DNA from 4 places in the Paenibacillus sp. N3/727 genome. Region 3 is predicted to be linked to each of the others. Evidence: riboswitches for the same ligand, from Rfam matches in the RefSeq annotation. Region 3 holds a riboswitch; each other region holds the start of a gene.
The links. A riboswitch is a leader RNA that binds a small molecule or an ion and turns the genes downstream of it on or off. The one in region 3 is predicted to bind cobalamin.
Positions count from the first base shown of each region.

Region 1: another riboswitch for cobalamin. It lies ahead of MNQ98_RS05210 (S-layer homology domain-containing protein); the one in region 3 lies ahead of MNQ98_RS20525 (1-propanol dehydrogenase PduQ).
Region 2: another riboswitch for cobalamin. It lies ahead of MNQ98_RS24470 (ABC transporter substrate-binding protein); the one in region 3 lies ahead of MNQ98_RS20525 (1-propanol dehydrogenase PduQ).
Region 4: another riboswitch for cobalamin. It lies ahead of MNQ98_RS03185 (ribonucleoside-diphosphate reductase subunit alpha); the one in region 3 lies ahead of MNQ98_RS20525 (1-propanol dehydrogenase PduQ).

Region 1 is NZ_CP093336.1:1,168,813-1,171,951, forward strand. It holds gene MNQ98_RS05205 (ABC transporter permease) at 1-743, shown strand, start outside; cobalamin riboswitch at 884-1,083, shown strand; gene MNQ98_RS05210 (S-layer homology domain-containing protein) at 1,237-3,139, shown strand, end outside.
Region 2 is NZ_CP093336.1:5,264,298-5,267,436, forward strand. It holds gene cobT (nicotinate-nucleotide--dimethylbenzimidazole phosphoribosyltransferase) at 1-665, opposite strand, end outside; gene MNQ98_RS24470 (ABC transporter substrate-binding protein) at 704-1,711, opposite strand; cobalamin riboswitch at 1,949-2,160, opposite strand; gene MNQ98_RS24475 (histidine phosphatase family protein) at 2,244-2,834, opposite strand; gene cbiB (adenosylcobinamide-phosphate synthase CbiB) at 2,825-3,139, opposite strand, start outside.
Region 3 is NZ_CP093336.1:4,447,452-4,450,590, forward strand. It holds gene eutS (ethanolamine utilization microcompartment protein EutS) at 1-347, opposite strand, end outside; gene MNQ98_RS20525 (1-propanol dehydrogenase PduQ) at 544-1,686, opposite strand; adenosylcobalamin (AdoCbl) riboswitch at 2,081-2,232, opposite strand; gene MNQ98_RS20530 (VOC family protein) at 2,309-2,701, opposite strand; gene MNQ98_RS20535 (PhzF family phenazine biosynthesis protein) at 2,740-3,139, opposite strand, start outside.
Region 4 is NZ_CP093336.1:701,864-705,002, forward strand. It holds gene MNQ98_RS03185 (ribonucleoside-diphosphate reductase subunit alpha) at 1-1,655, opposite strand, end outside; cobalamin riboswitch at 1,852-2,084, opposite strand; gene MNQ98_RS03190 (transposase) at 2,374-2,559, shown strand; partial or broken gene MNQ98_RS03195 (RNA-guided endonuclease TnpB family protein) at 2,570-3,139, shown strand, end outside.

The DNA of each region.
Region 1 (3,139 bases), 3.1 Mb from region 3:
ACAAGAACGAAATCGCTATTGGTATCAACGTATCGAAGAAGCTTAACAAAGATATTGGTGATGTGATAACGGTGTACATCAATGGAAAACCGTATTCGCTCATCGTTACAGGAATTTATCAAGCGATTTCCAATATGTCCTATTCTGCAAGAATAACGGTCGATGTGATTAAAGCAGATCATCTGGACTACAGCAATGCAGAAACATATTTTATCAACCTGCATGATAGCAGCCAGTCCGATCAGGTCGTAAGTGATATTAATGAGCAATATAAGGAAGCGCTCTCCGCATTAACTCAGAAAACGCTACTAGATTCCGTATTTAAAGAGGCTGTCGGCCTGCTTATCTTGCCAATGAGTATGATGGGATTGTTGTTTATTGTTGTCACTTGCATCATTATTTACATCACTTGTCGTATGAATATTAGAAAAGACAGCAAAACCTATGGCATTTACAAATCACTTGGCTTAACATCGAATAGGATTAGATTATCCGTAGCCCAAGGGATCGTTGCTTTATCTGTCATCGGCGCGCTACTAGGCATATGCGTCGGAGTATACCTTCTGCCTATTTTGCTGGAAAATATATTAACATATTATGGGATTATGGAAGTGCCTCTAATTATGCATTGGGGCGGTATTATTGGAGTTGCAGTCGTAAGTATCATATCGGCAGGGGTTGGTTCTTGGCTGTCGTCCAGGGTAATCGCGAACACATCCCCTCGGATATTGGTGATTGAGTAAAAATATAACGAAGTCTAGGCCCTTCCCTATGTGGAAGGGTCTTATTGCTTCATGTAGGCCGTTTTTTGTACTGTCTATGAGAAATTTCTTTGTGAAATATACCAATCTTTGTTAATATAAAAAAAAGTCTATCAAAATTAAATAGAAACAGCTTATATGGTGCTGATGCATAAAGTATGCGGCTTAATAGGGAAGGTCGATGAGAGTTCGACGCGGTCCCGCCACTGTAACGCAGAGCTGACAATCAAGGTAGTAGTCCACTGTTAAAGATTTAAACAGGAAGGACGATTGTCAAGCGATGAAGCGAAGCCAGGAGACCTGCCATGTAAGTGCTCTATATTTCTCACGAGGATGGGAGGGAGATGTTTATTTGTGCAGCTTGTTTACAGTTGCACGTTTGCTTGGTTATGCAAGACAGGCCACAGAACATCTTTCCAATATGGAAAGATGTTTTTTTATTTCCATTTTGACGATGAGGAGAACGTTGACACCTATGAAAAGATTGTTGAAGCAAAGTATATCTGCACTATTAAGCGTTGTGTTATTGCTTACTCTACTGAATCCACAAGTCGTGAGTGCGGCGAATGGTCAAAGTAATACACAATTAGACGGCATGATTGAAAGTACGGTTAATTACTATAAAGAGTACTATGGACAAGATCCTACATCCACCATTGATTCCTGGTGGCAGCTTGTTGGCCTATGGGGCGCAGGTCAGGATTTGCAAGATGGAACGTGGAAACTGCCATCTTGGGAAACGAAAGCACCAAGACTTAAACCTGATGCCGTAAATTTAACTGATCATGTTCGGTATATTTTCGCACTGCTCGCCATGGGAAAAGACCCGGCTCACGCTTGGGAAACCGATCGAAACCTGTGGGCGGAACTTGCTACCCATCAAAATCAAGAGACGGGCGGCATTGGCGGTATAAATAAACATATTTGGGCGATGCTTGCTCTGGATGCCGGAGAGAAGCTCGGACAGAATGTAGGCTCATGGAATGCTGAGTCCAAGCAAAAAGCGCTGCAATACCTGCTCAAAGCGCAGTATGAAGACGGCGGCTTTGGTCTGTCTGCTTCAGGAGGAGAAAACAGCGATACAGATATTACAGGCATGGCGCTGCTTGCGCTGGGGCAATACAAGGGGCAGAGTGAAGTTGATGCTGCCATTGAACGGGCCAAGAATGTCTTAAAGGATCGCCAGCTAGAGAATGGTGGTTTTAATTCTACGGGCACTTGGGGCTCTGGAGATAATTCGAACAGCTTATCTACTTCGGTATCCGGTCTGGTTGCCGTAGGCGAAGACATGATGTCGCCCGCTTGGCAGATGAACGGGAATACCGTCGTTGATGCGTATGCAGGATTCCAATTGGATGACGGCTCTTTTAAATGGAAAGCAGAAGATACCGATAAAAACGGAATGTCGACTGAACAGGCTCTTATCGGTTTACTTGATATTCAACATGGAAAGTCGGTATGGAAGCGAATTGCCGAAGGGAGTCTTCCACCGGTTAACCCGAGCGTGAACGTACAGGTTAGTGTACAAGGCATAGACAATCCCATTTATAATCCGAGTCCAATCATTCTGGATGTGAATGGTCAATCTTGGACAGCACTGGATGCGCTGAAACAAGCGCTGGATCAAGCCAATCCGTCAATTAGCTATAACATTACAGGTGATGGAAACCAGGCGCGCCTTACCTCCATTGCGGGACAAAATGAAGGGCAGTTGGGTGGAAGCGACGGCTGGGCTTATAAAGTGAATGGCAGTGCTCCTTCTGCAGGGGCAGCAGCCTATGAGATCAATAATGGCGATGAACTACATTTCTATTATGATCGTCAGCCTGTGATATCGTCCGCATCTTCCATTGATCAAGGCACTGTAGATCCTTCGATTGAAGTGCAGCTCGTTGGCGATACGTTCTTATCCGAGGCAGTACAGGTTGACAGTTGGTCTGTAACTTCAGAGACTACTGGGCTGAACTTAAAATCAATATCGCTGCTTACGGATCAACAAGCGAAGCTTGTCTTCGAAGGTCAAGCGGCTCCGGGCTATATTTCCATTCAAGCGCTGACAACAGCAACAGCAGGGAAAAAGACAAGTAATGAAGTTGTCATAAGTGTAAATGAAATTCCGGATCCAAACGATGACCATACGATTGTCATTGATGAGAATGAAACCAATGTGAGTGTCGGGTCGGATCAGGATCCGCTGTCCTCAAGCAAAGTTACACTTGCATTTCCAAAGAGCGAACTGCCGCATGTAACATCTGAAACAGACAGTACTTATTTGGAAGTTGACCCGAATACGAATGTCATTTCAACATGGGATAACAAGCTTGAATTACCGCATCGCTTGAATACGAATAATGATCTTTTGCTTAACAAGATAAATG
Region 2 (3,139 bases), 820 kb from region 3:
AACGCTTGTTCAACAACGGCAATCTTATGCTGTAGACGAGAATCATCAATTCCTGTCCCTCTTCCAACCGCATCGCTGACTGGAATATTAGAAAGTGCACAGGTTACCGCTGAGCTTGCCGTCGTGTTTCCAATTCCCATTTCGCCAGTAATAAATAGTTGAACGCCACGTCTGACAGCATCTTCAACTACCTTCACACCAACAAGAATAGACTGAATCGCTTCTTCATAAGTCATTGCAGGACCTTGTGCCATATTAGCTGTACCATACCGAATTTTACGCGATAGGAGTTCAGGATGGGACAACTCACTATTCACACCGATATCCACACATACAACTTCTGCACCTGCTTGTCTGGCAAGAACGTTAACAGCTGCACCACCCGCAAGGAAATTATGAATCATTTGAGGTGTAACTTCTTGTGGAAAGGCACTCACGCCCTCTTCACATACACCATGATCTCCTGCCATAATAATAACTTCTCTACGGTCAAAAGAAGGCTTTACTACTCCAGTGATCCCAGCAAGCTGTATTGCCATTGCCTCCAACTTACCCAAGCTTCCCGGAGGGACAGTAAGGTTACTTATATGTGATTTTGCAGCCTGAATCGCAGCTTGATCAAGACCGCGAATTTCTCCGATACGTTCCATGATTCCTTGTCTCATACATCATTGCTCCTTTAATTGCTCTTAGTTGTGACTACTTATGGCTTCAACAGCTCAGGATAGATCGCTTTTGCTATTTCTTTGAGACCTTCTGTCACACGTGGACCAGGTCGACTAACCAGGTTATCGTCTAATCCATAAACAGCATCATTCTTAACAGCCGTTATTTGATCCCACCCACTACGTGCTTTAATCATTTGGTCTAACGTTTTCTGTGTTTTGTCATCAATAACATTCTTTGAGAACAGAATCACATCAGGATTATCTTTAATGATTTTCTCTTCACTGATTTCATACCATCCCGCTGTATCAGCAGCAACGTTAACTCCACCAGCTAGAGTGATTAATTCATCCATAAACTCACCACTACCTACCGTCCAACCAGGGGAAAACTCGATATATACTTTCTTTTTCTGTTCAGGTGTAAGTGATTTAACCGCTTCTGTTACTTCATTCTGCTCTTGTTTCATTTTGTCTATAACCGTCTTTGCTTCTTCTTGATGATCCGATATTTGTCCAAACAATTCAATATTTGCAATAACATCATTCACCGTTTTCGGATCTGTCTTGAAGATAGTGATACCCAGATCACGCAAATGCTGTGCAGCTTCTGCACTCATAGAGATACCTGTTACTACGAGGTCAGGTTGTGCTGCAATAATTGCTTCCTCGTTAGGATTATACAAACCACCCATTTTTGGCTTGGTTGTTGCTGCTTCCGGATAATCATCATAGTCAGAAACACCGATAATCTGCTCATCTAACCCTAGCGCAAACAAGCTTTCTGTCTCTGCAGGCGAGATGGATATAATCTTCTTTGGCGCCTCTTTAAATGTAAGAGTCTCACCTGTAGCATCCTTTACAGTTAGAGGATACTCTGTTTTCAGTACACTTGTCTCTTCAGCGGGGGGATTCACTTGTTCTGTTGCTGCCGGTGCCGGTTCTGTCCCTTGTTTCGGTTCATTATTGCTTCCGCAAGCTGCGAGCGCTAGTACCAGCATGATCGTAATAGCACCCGTAGTCCAACTCTTCCACATTTGTTTCATTGTGATTTCTCTCCTCTATCTTCGTTTTCATGTTCTGCGAGATGCTCCCCTTGTTATTTCAATGAATGATCTCAACGATAGTCTGTGCAACAAAAAAAACCTGATCTTCTTTTACAAGAAAGAATCAGGGATTACGTCATACGGGGTTCATAGTAATTGCCATGAGTCCCGCGGCTATGTACCGGGTTAAAATCGCAGTACTTCCACAAGCCAAACGTAATCCTTTCCTCGAAGGACCGTCGTACTACTCATAAGGCAGGTCTCCTGACTCACAGGTTCGCTAATATCCTCACCTTCCCATTCTGCTTGTCGCAGAACAGTGGTAAATCGAGAATATCCCTGTTTACAGTGGCGGGACCGTGCCGGAATTTCACCGGCTTCCCCATTAACTAGGTAATAAAAGCACATATTTTGCGCTTCTAATCTAGACCTCACAAGTTTTTTATATTCATTTAGATACAAGACTTACTTCTCAATTTAAAATTATAGGTTAGATAGGGACACCTTACAACCCCTTGCTCTAATGGCTCACTCACAAGTGTCCTATCCATTTGCCCTTATCACATGTCAACTTCAACGTTAACAAGCTCCCCGGATCTGCAGAGAAATCCCAGAAGGTCGAACCTGGAATGGTCATAGTGGCTAGTTGTCTTATCACTCCTCCATGAGTCACCATTAGCACGTGGTTATCCTTACCCTCTTCCTTCACCCAACAGGTCAGACTGTTCATAAAATCTGCCAGCCTCCCCTGAAAATGCTTCCAGGCTTCACCTCCTGGAGGAGTCACGGATTGAGGATTGTCCAGCCATTCCCGGTAGATCCTAGAATGCTTTAACTGACCGTATGTCTTCCCCTCCCAATCTCCAAAATCCATTTCTCGCAAACGGTTATCGAAGACCACTCTATCTGTTGAAGCAGAATAAATCCAATCGAGCGTTTCCCTACACCTCTTTAAGTCACTACAGAATATCTTATGAAACGTTCTTCCTTCAAGGGCATTTTTCACAGGTAAGAGCTCCGTCAATGATTCTTGGAGAATTCCTATATCTGTATGACCTAAATATCGTTTATCCTTATTCCACTGCGTTTTCCCATGACGAATACATACCAACTCTAACCCCATAGTGTACCACCTATACTCCATATAGTAAGTATGCTCAGGAGCAGGAATAATAATGATGCAGCCAGCATCAATCTTACGGTTGACTGAATATCCCCTTTATCCATCGGACGGGAATATTCGCCCATATATGCACGAAAAGATACCACACCGTTATAGGCGTTCTCGCCTCCGAGCCGAATCCCTAAAGCTCCAGCTACAGCTGATTCAGGAAATCCACTGTTGGGACTTGGATGGAGACGGGCATCGTGTCTTATGGTACGATAAGATTTTTTGTAATCCAGACGCATGATCCAACTGCTAACGAC
Region 3 (3,139 bases):
CTCGTAATCTTCGCAGCCGAAAATCCGAGAATGTTCTGCAAACCAAGCAACACTTCACTCACCGCAGATTCCACGGATGATACATCACCCGTAATAACGAGTGAACCACTGAAGCGATCAACGAAGCCGATCTGCACGCCGGCTGCTTTGGTTGCAATGTCGGCCGAGATAATAGATGCTTCGCTCGGCGTAATAGTCATAATACCAATGGCATCCCTCGCATCGCTTCCCAAGCCCAGCTTCTTGTAAATATCCGGATTAGGGTTCGCGATAATATGAGCCAGCGTTACCTGTTTCCCCGGCACATACTCTTGAATGACACGTTGTTTTTCGCTATGTTGATCCATACCATCATCCCATCTCATGAAAGAAAAAGACACATATAGTTGTAAAAAAACATAAAGACCCCTTAAAAAGTTCACACGGAATTTTTAAGAAGCCTCTTCGCTTTTATTTGTATGCAACACGCCGTTGTGTTACTTTCACTATATTTTAACCTGCAAACAATGTCAATATCATTACGAACGAAACTTAACTCCAGATTCAGGATTGAAACATTTTGTTCAAAATTTCAACAATATCTGCTTCGGCAGGAACGCGTGGATTCGTGGCCGTACATCCGTCTTGTAGCGCTCCTTCTGCAATTTCCTCTCTCATCTTTTCAAGTGTAGATAATTCCACGCCGCATTCTCTCAGCGTTTGCGGCATATGCAATTGCTTCTGAAGCTGCTTGATCGCCTGCACCAGACTACGAACGCCGCTCTTTGCATTAGGAGCCGACAGCCCCAAGCTTTTGGAGATTTCGGCATATCTTGCCGCTACTGCACTACTCTCTTCTCTACCATAACCCGGTTTGTAATCCGCATTGAATTCAATGACATGCGTCAGAAGCAGTGAATTCATACGCCCGTGCGCAATCTTGAATTTAGCTCCAGCCACATGAGCGATCCCATGATTAAGCCCGAGCGACGTAATATTAAACGCCATACCAGCCAGACAAGAAGCATTGTGCATTTTCTCTCGTGCTTCGAGATCATTACCGTCATTATAGGCTCTTGGCAAATAGGCAAAGACCAGCTTGATTGCCTTCTCAGCCAGCGCATCGGAAATATCGTTCGCCTTGGTGGATACATACGCTTCAATCGCATGGGTCAGTACATCCATTCCTGTGTCGGCGGTTATGAAATCAGGCACGCTTTTGACCAATTCCGGGTCCAAAATGGCTTCTTGCGGTAGCATGTCATCGGACACCAGTGGATACTTGATGTTCTTCTCCTTGTCACTGATGACGGAGAAAGACGTTACTTCTGATCCCGTTCCACTTGTTGTCGGAATCGCTACGAACGGAATATCGTACTTTTTCAATATTTTTTGAGCGAAAAGCTTCATCGCCTTGGCCGCATCAATAGCGGAACCCCCGCCAATCGCAATAATTAGGTCGGCCTGAAACGCTCCGAGCGCTTCAACGCCCTCAGTTACGATTTCAACTGGGGGATCGGGCACGATATTGCTGAAAATGTATTGTTCGTTGCTGTCATGCAGCCGTTCAAACAACATGTTAATCATACCCGACTTGATCATAAACGGGTCTGTTACAACGAAGATCCGTCTATTTCTCCATTCCGTCAGGCGATCCAGCGCACCTTGTCCGAGATAGATGTCGGTTTTAATCGATATTTTGTCCATGTAAGGCACCTCCAAGGAATAATTGACAACAAAAAAAGAGGCCTCTAAAAGGAACATATCCCTTCAAAGCCTCTTTGCTTGTTATATATTGTGCACGCCATTGTGCAGCTTATCATCATTCAATTGTCCATCTCTACTGTACAACGTAATTCGGATACTCGTCAACCGAATCTTGTCTGCCATTCTCGGCAAGTGAGCGGTTCATTATAAAAAAAAGGGGACATGCACGCCATTGTGCATATTGTTCTTCATCATTGAAGAACCTCCCGCTTGCTTGTTGTTATACCTCATTGTATATGTTCGGCGGCGAGCACCTGGCCTTGCCGACAGCAGTGTCGGCAGCCTATCTTGCAACGTAAAAAAGCCTAGTGAGGCGTTATACGTCACTAGACTTGTAAACCAGTCACTTTCGCCTCGAAATGACTGGCCAGACAAAGTTACTAGGCAAACGACCTGACTTAAGATCGAGCATTCGATCTATCACAGTGGCGGGACCGCGTTGGATTTGCACCAAACTTCCATTACCTATAACTTTTTCTATTGTGTATGACGTGAATGGGTGTCCATTCGACATTATTATAGCATAAACATTCGGGTTGGCAATATGCAAAAATAATTTCCATTATTGTTTTTTACCAGAGCCGAAACCAATAACATAGTTATCAGGATCACTGACGGCAAATTCCTTCCATGCTCCCCAACCCATTTCCGTCAATACAGGTTCCTGAGTAAATTGGGCACCCTTAAGCTTCAATTCTTCATATAGCTCGTCCAACTCGGTATGTGTATCGATATAGGCGTATGTATCCCAAGCAACCTCCTGATCTTGTCCTGCTTTGTTAGGTGAAACATCATCCGGTGAGTTGGCCTGAATCAGCTTGAATCCGAGAGCAAAATCATCACGAACAGCCCAGAAATCGGTAACATCACAGCCTAATACATTGGAATAATATACTTTGGATTGTTCCAGATCAGAAACAAGTAGCACCTTTACTGAAGATTGAATTTTACTCATCCTATATCATCCTCCATAAAATGTTATCAAAACTGTTATCACATTCGTATAAAAGGGAGATATTCCACTTCAAACTCTTTAACCAAGACCGCTGTGCCTGAAATGAAAATATCCATCTCATTTTGTCGTATGGCGTGTACATGCACTTTTCCATCCCTATTGATCTCTTGCCCCTGCTCTACGATAAATTGAATATCATTCGAATCTTGATCTATATAGGTTAAATAGTAAGCGCCCATTACGCCCGAGGCCGTACCTGTTACCGGATCTTCAACTGTACCAGAGTAAGGGGATGAAAAATGTCTCGCATGCATAAACGCATTCTCGTCATAGGTTTCAAAACAAAAAGGATGTACAGACGCTTTGGGGTTCTGGGCTAATATTTCAGGAAACTGTTTATTGTTTGGCTTCATGATTTTGAAACTATCCAATTGCCTT
Region 4 (3,139 bases), 2.6 Mb from region 3:
CCAAGGCCGACAGCGCGGTATTGGCTGTTCGTGTATTGTGCTTGCAGCACTTCGATGTTGTTGATGTCAATGACGTTATCTAGCATACGCACCTGGATCGGTACAAGACGCTCCAGTACACCAGCTGGAACTGCACGTGCCAGATGAATGGAATTCAGGTTGCAGACAACAAAGTCGCCAGGAACTTTGGAGATGACAATGCGGGTCTGTCCATCTTTGGTTACGAGCTCTTCATGTTCAATAACTGTAGCCGATTGGTTCTGCATAATTTCAGTACACAGGTTGGAAGAGTAGACCATACCGTGTGCAGAGTTCGGGTTGGCACGGTTTACGGTGTCACGGTAGAACATGTACGGTGTTCCGGTTTCCAGTTGCGATTTCATGACACGTTTCATGATGTCGATCGCTTGAACCGTAATGCGGGAGAGCAGCGGATGTGCTACGGCTTCTGCATATTTTTCACGGAACATTCCTTGACCAAGCTTCTCATCGTAGAAGTCTTCCAGACCAAGCGGGCGGCCGTTCTCGTCTTTCCAGCCCATCACTTTCTTCACTTCGTGAGGACAGAAGAGGCTCCACTCATCGCGGGCTTCTACAGCCTCCATGAACAGGTCAGGCAAGCATACGCCGTGGAACACGTCATGTGCTCTCATACGCTCGTCACCGTTGTTCAGCTTCAGGTCCAGGAATGCGAGAATGTCTTTATGGAAAACATCCAGGTAAACGGCGATGGCGCCTTTGCGTGTGCCAAGCTGATCTACACTAACTGCTGTGTTGTTCAGCTGGCGGATCCAAGGGATAACGCCGGAGCTGGTGTTCTTGTGTCCACGGATGTCGGAGCCACGGGCACGGACTTTGCCGAGGTAAACGCCGATACCGCCGCCCATTTTGCTAAGACGCGCTATGTCGGTGTTGGAGTCGAAAATTCCTTCGAGCGAGTCATCTACCGTGTCGATAAAGCAGCTGGACAGCTGGCCGGCTACCTTTTTACCAGCATTGGACATCGTCGGCGTTGCAGCCGTCATGTAGATGTTGCTCATCGCCCAGTAGGCTTCTTTTACAAGCTCCATACGTTTCTCAGCTGGCTCTTTGTGCATGAGGTACATCGCGATGACCATGTAACGTTCCTGTGGAAGCTCCATCACTCGGCCGTCAAAGTCGGTTGCCAGGTAGCGCTCTGCCAGCGTCAGTAGTCCGATGTAATCGAATAGCAGGTCATGGGTATAATCAATCGTTTCCCCGAGCTCTTCAATCTGCGCTTTGGTGTAGCATTCCAGAAGCTCTTCACGGTAAATTCCTTTTTGTACTAGCTCTGTAATGAGGGGGAAGAAGGCGCCGTAAGGCTCTTCCGGATAAGCTTTGTAACGTCGGTGATTGGCCGCTTTTTTATACAGGGAGGTTAAAAGTGAACGTGCTGCCGCGAACTTCCAGTTCGGTTCCTCTTTGGTAACAAGCTCAAGAGCCGACATTGTGAATGCGCTGCTAATCTCATCGCCGGTCACTTTGTCGCCACGAAGTTTGGAATGAACACCGCGAAGTAGTTGTTCCTTGCTCAGCATATCCAGTTCGTTCAAAATTCGGTCGGCATAGACAGAGAGACGGTTTTCATCAAAAGCAAGTTGACGGTTGTTCGGTTTAATTACGAGTTGGGGCATAGGTAATTCCTCGCTTTCTCGGGAAAAATGGGAAAAAGAACATTAAAAAAACATTTTCCAAACCTTGGGGAGGTTGAAAATGTTCGTGTGCGCTGTGAATAAATATGTGCATACTAGCTTAAGCCGCTATTTTTAGGGCTTGCTGTTATGTACAGACGCAAAAGAGTGAACACTTTCCTAATTTCCCGTAGGATAGGTGTCGTGCTGTATACAGGCAGGTCTCCTGACTTGGGGTGTAGAGTTCGGCGCCTTCCCAAAGGCATAACGAGTTAATCCTTCAGTGGCCATAAAGCCGAATTCATATCAGAATCGCAAAAAAGCGCTCTGAAGCCCTATACAGTGGCGGGACCGTGATGGATTTGCACCATGCTTCCCTATTAAGTCTGACGGGTATATTAGACGCCAGACGCCTGTACACACTATATTTGGTTGATGTTAATAAATTTAACCCAATATATTGTGTTTGTAAACTGTTATCTTAAAATTTGACGCAAGTTGAATTATAGCAAATGACCGAAAAATCCGCCAATTCGCAAACCGCCAAAAGAGAGTGAGATTTCGCACATTTCTTCGAATTACGACCTTTTATACGGTGATACACGCTTTATGAATTAGCTGAGAACACTCGCGGTTTTAATCGTGAGATGAATTGTCCGACATATGTTAAATTGTAAATTAGAAAAGACACTGATAGTTAGTACAAAAACTATCTTGACGTATGTTATCCTATATTTGGGATTCCCAATGTATTAAGGGGGGGCAGCAAGACTGTTTTTTTAAAGAGTTCCCACAGCTAAAAAAGAAACTGTGGGGAGTTCGTCTTTGGAACCCTTCTTACTTTGTGGTAACTATTAACAAACATACAGAAGCACAGAACAACAGTACATTCAAAATCACTAATTGAGGTGAGAACAGTGATTGTAAACAAAGCATATAAATTTCGCATTTATCCAAGTAAGGAACAAGAAATTTTAATTGCTAAAACAATCGGCTGTTCTCGTTTCGTATTCAATCGTTTTTTGACACAATGGTGTGACGCATACAACGAAACAGGTAAAGGATTAAACTACAATTCGTGTTCAGCTAAACTTACACACCTGAAAAAAGAATTCGTATGGTTAAAAGAAGTGGACAGTATTTCCTTGCAGTCATCGCTAAAGAATCTTGCGAATGCATTTGATCGTTTCTTCAAAAAGCAAAATGACGTACCACGCTTCAAGTCTAAAAAGAATAAGGTGCAATCCTATACAACCAAGCAAACGAATGGGAATATTGCTATTGTAGGGAACAAAATTAAATTGCCTAAAACGAAAATCCAAAATGGTATCGCAAACTTGAAGAACAATTAGCGAACGCGCAGCGTATCCTTTCCAGACGTATAAAAGGTGGTTCGAATTGGAACAAGCAACGTGTTAAGGTTGCAAAAATCCATGAAAGAATCTCTAATTCAAGAACAGACTACTTGCAGAAAATCACTACTGAAA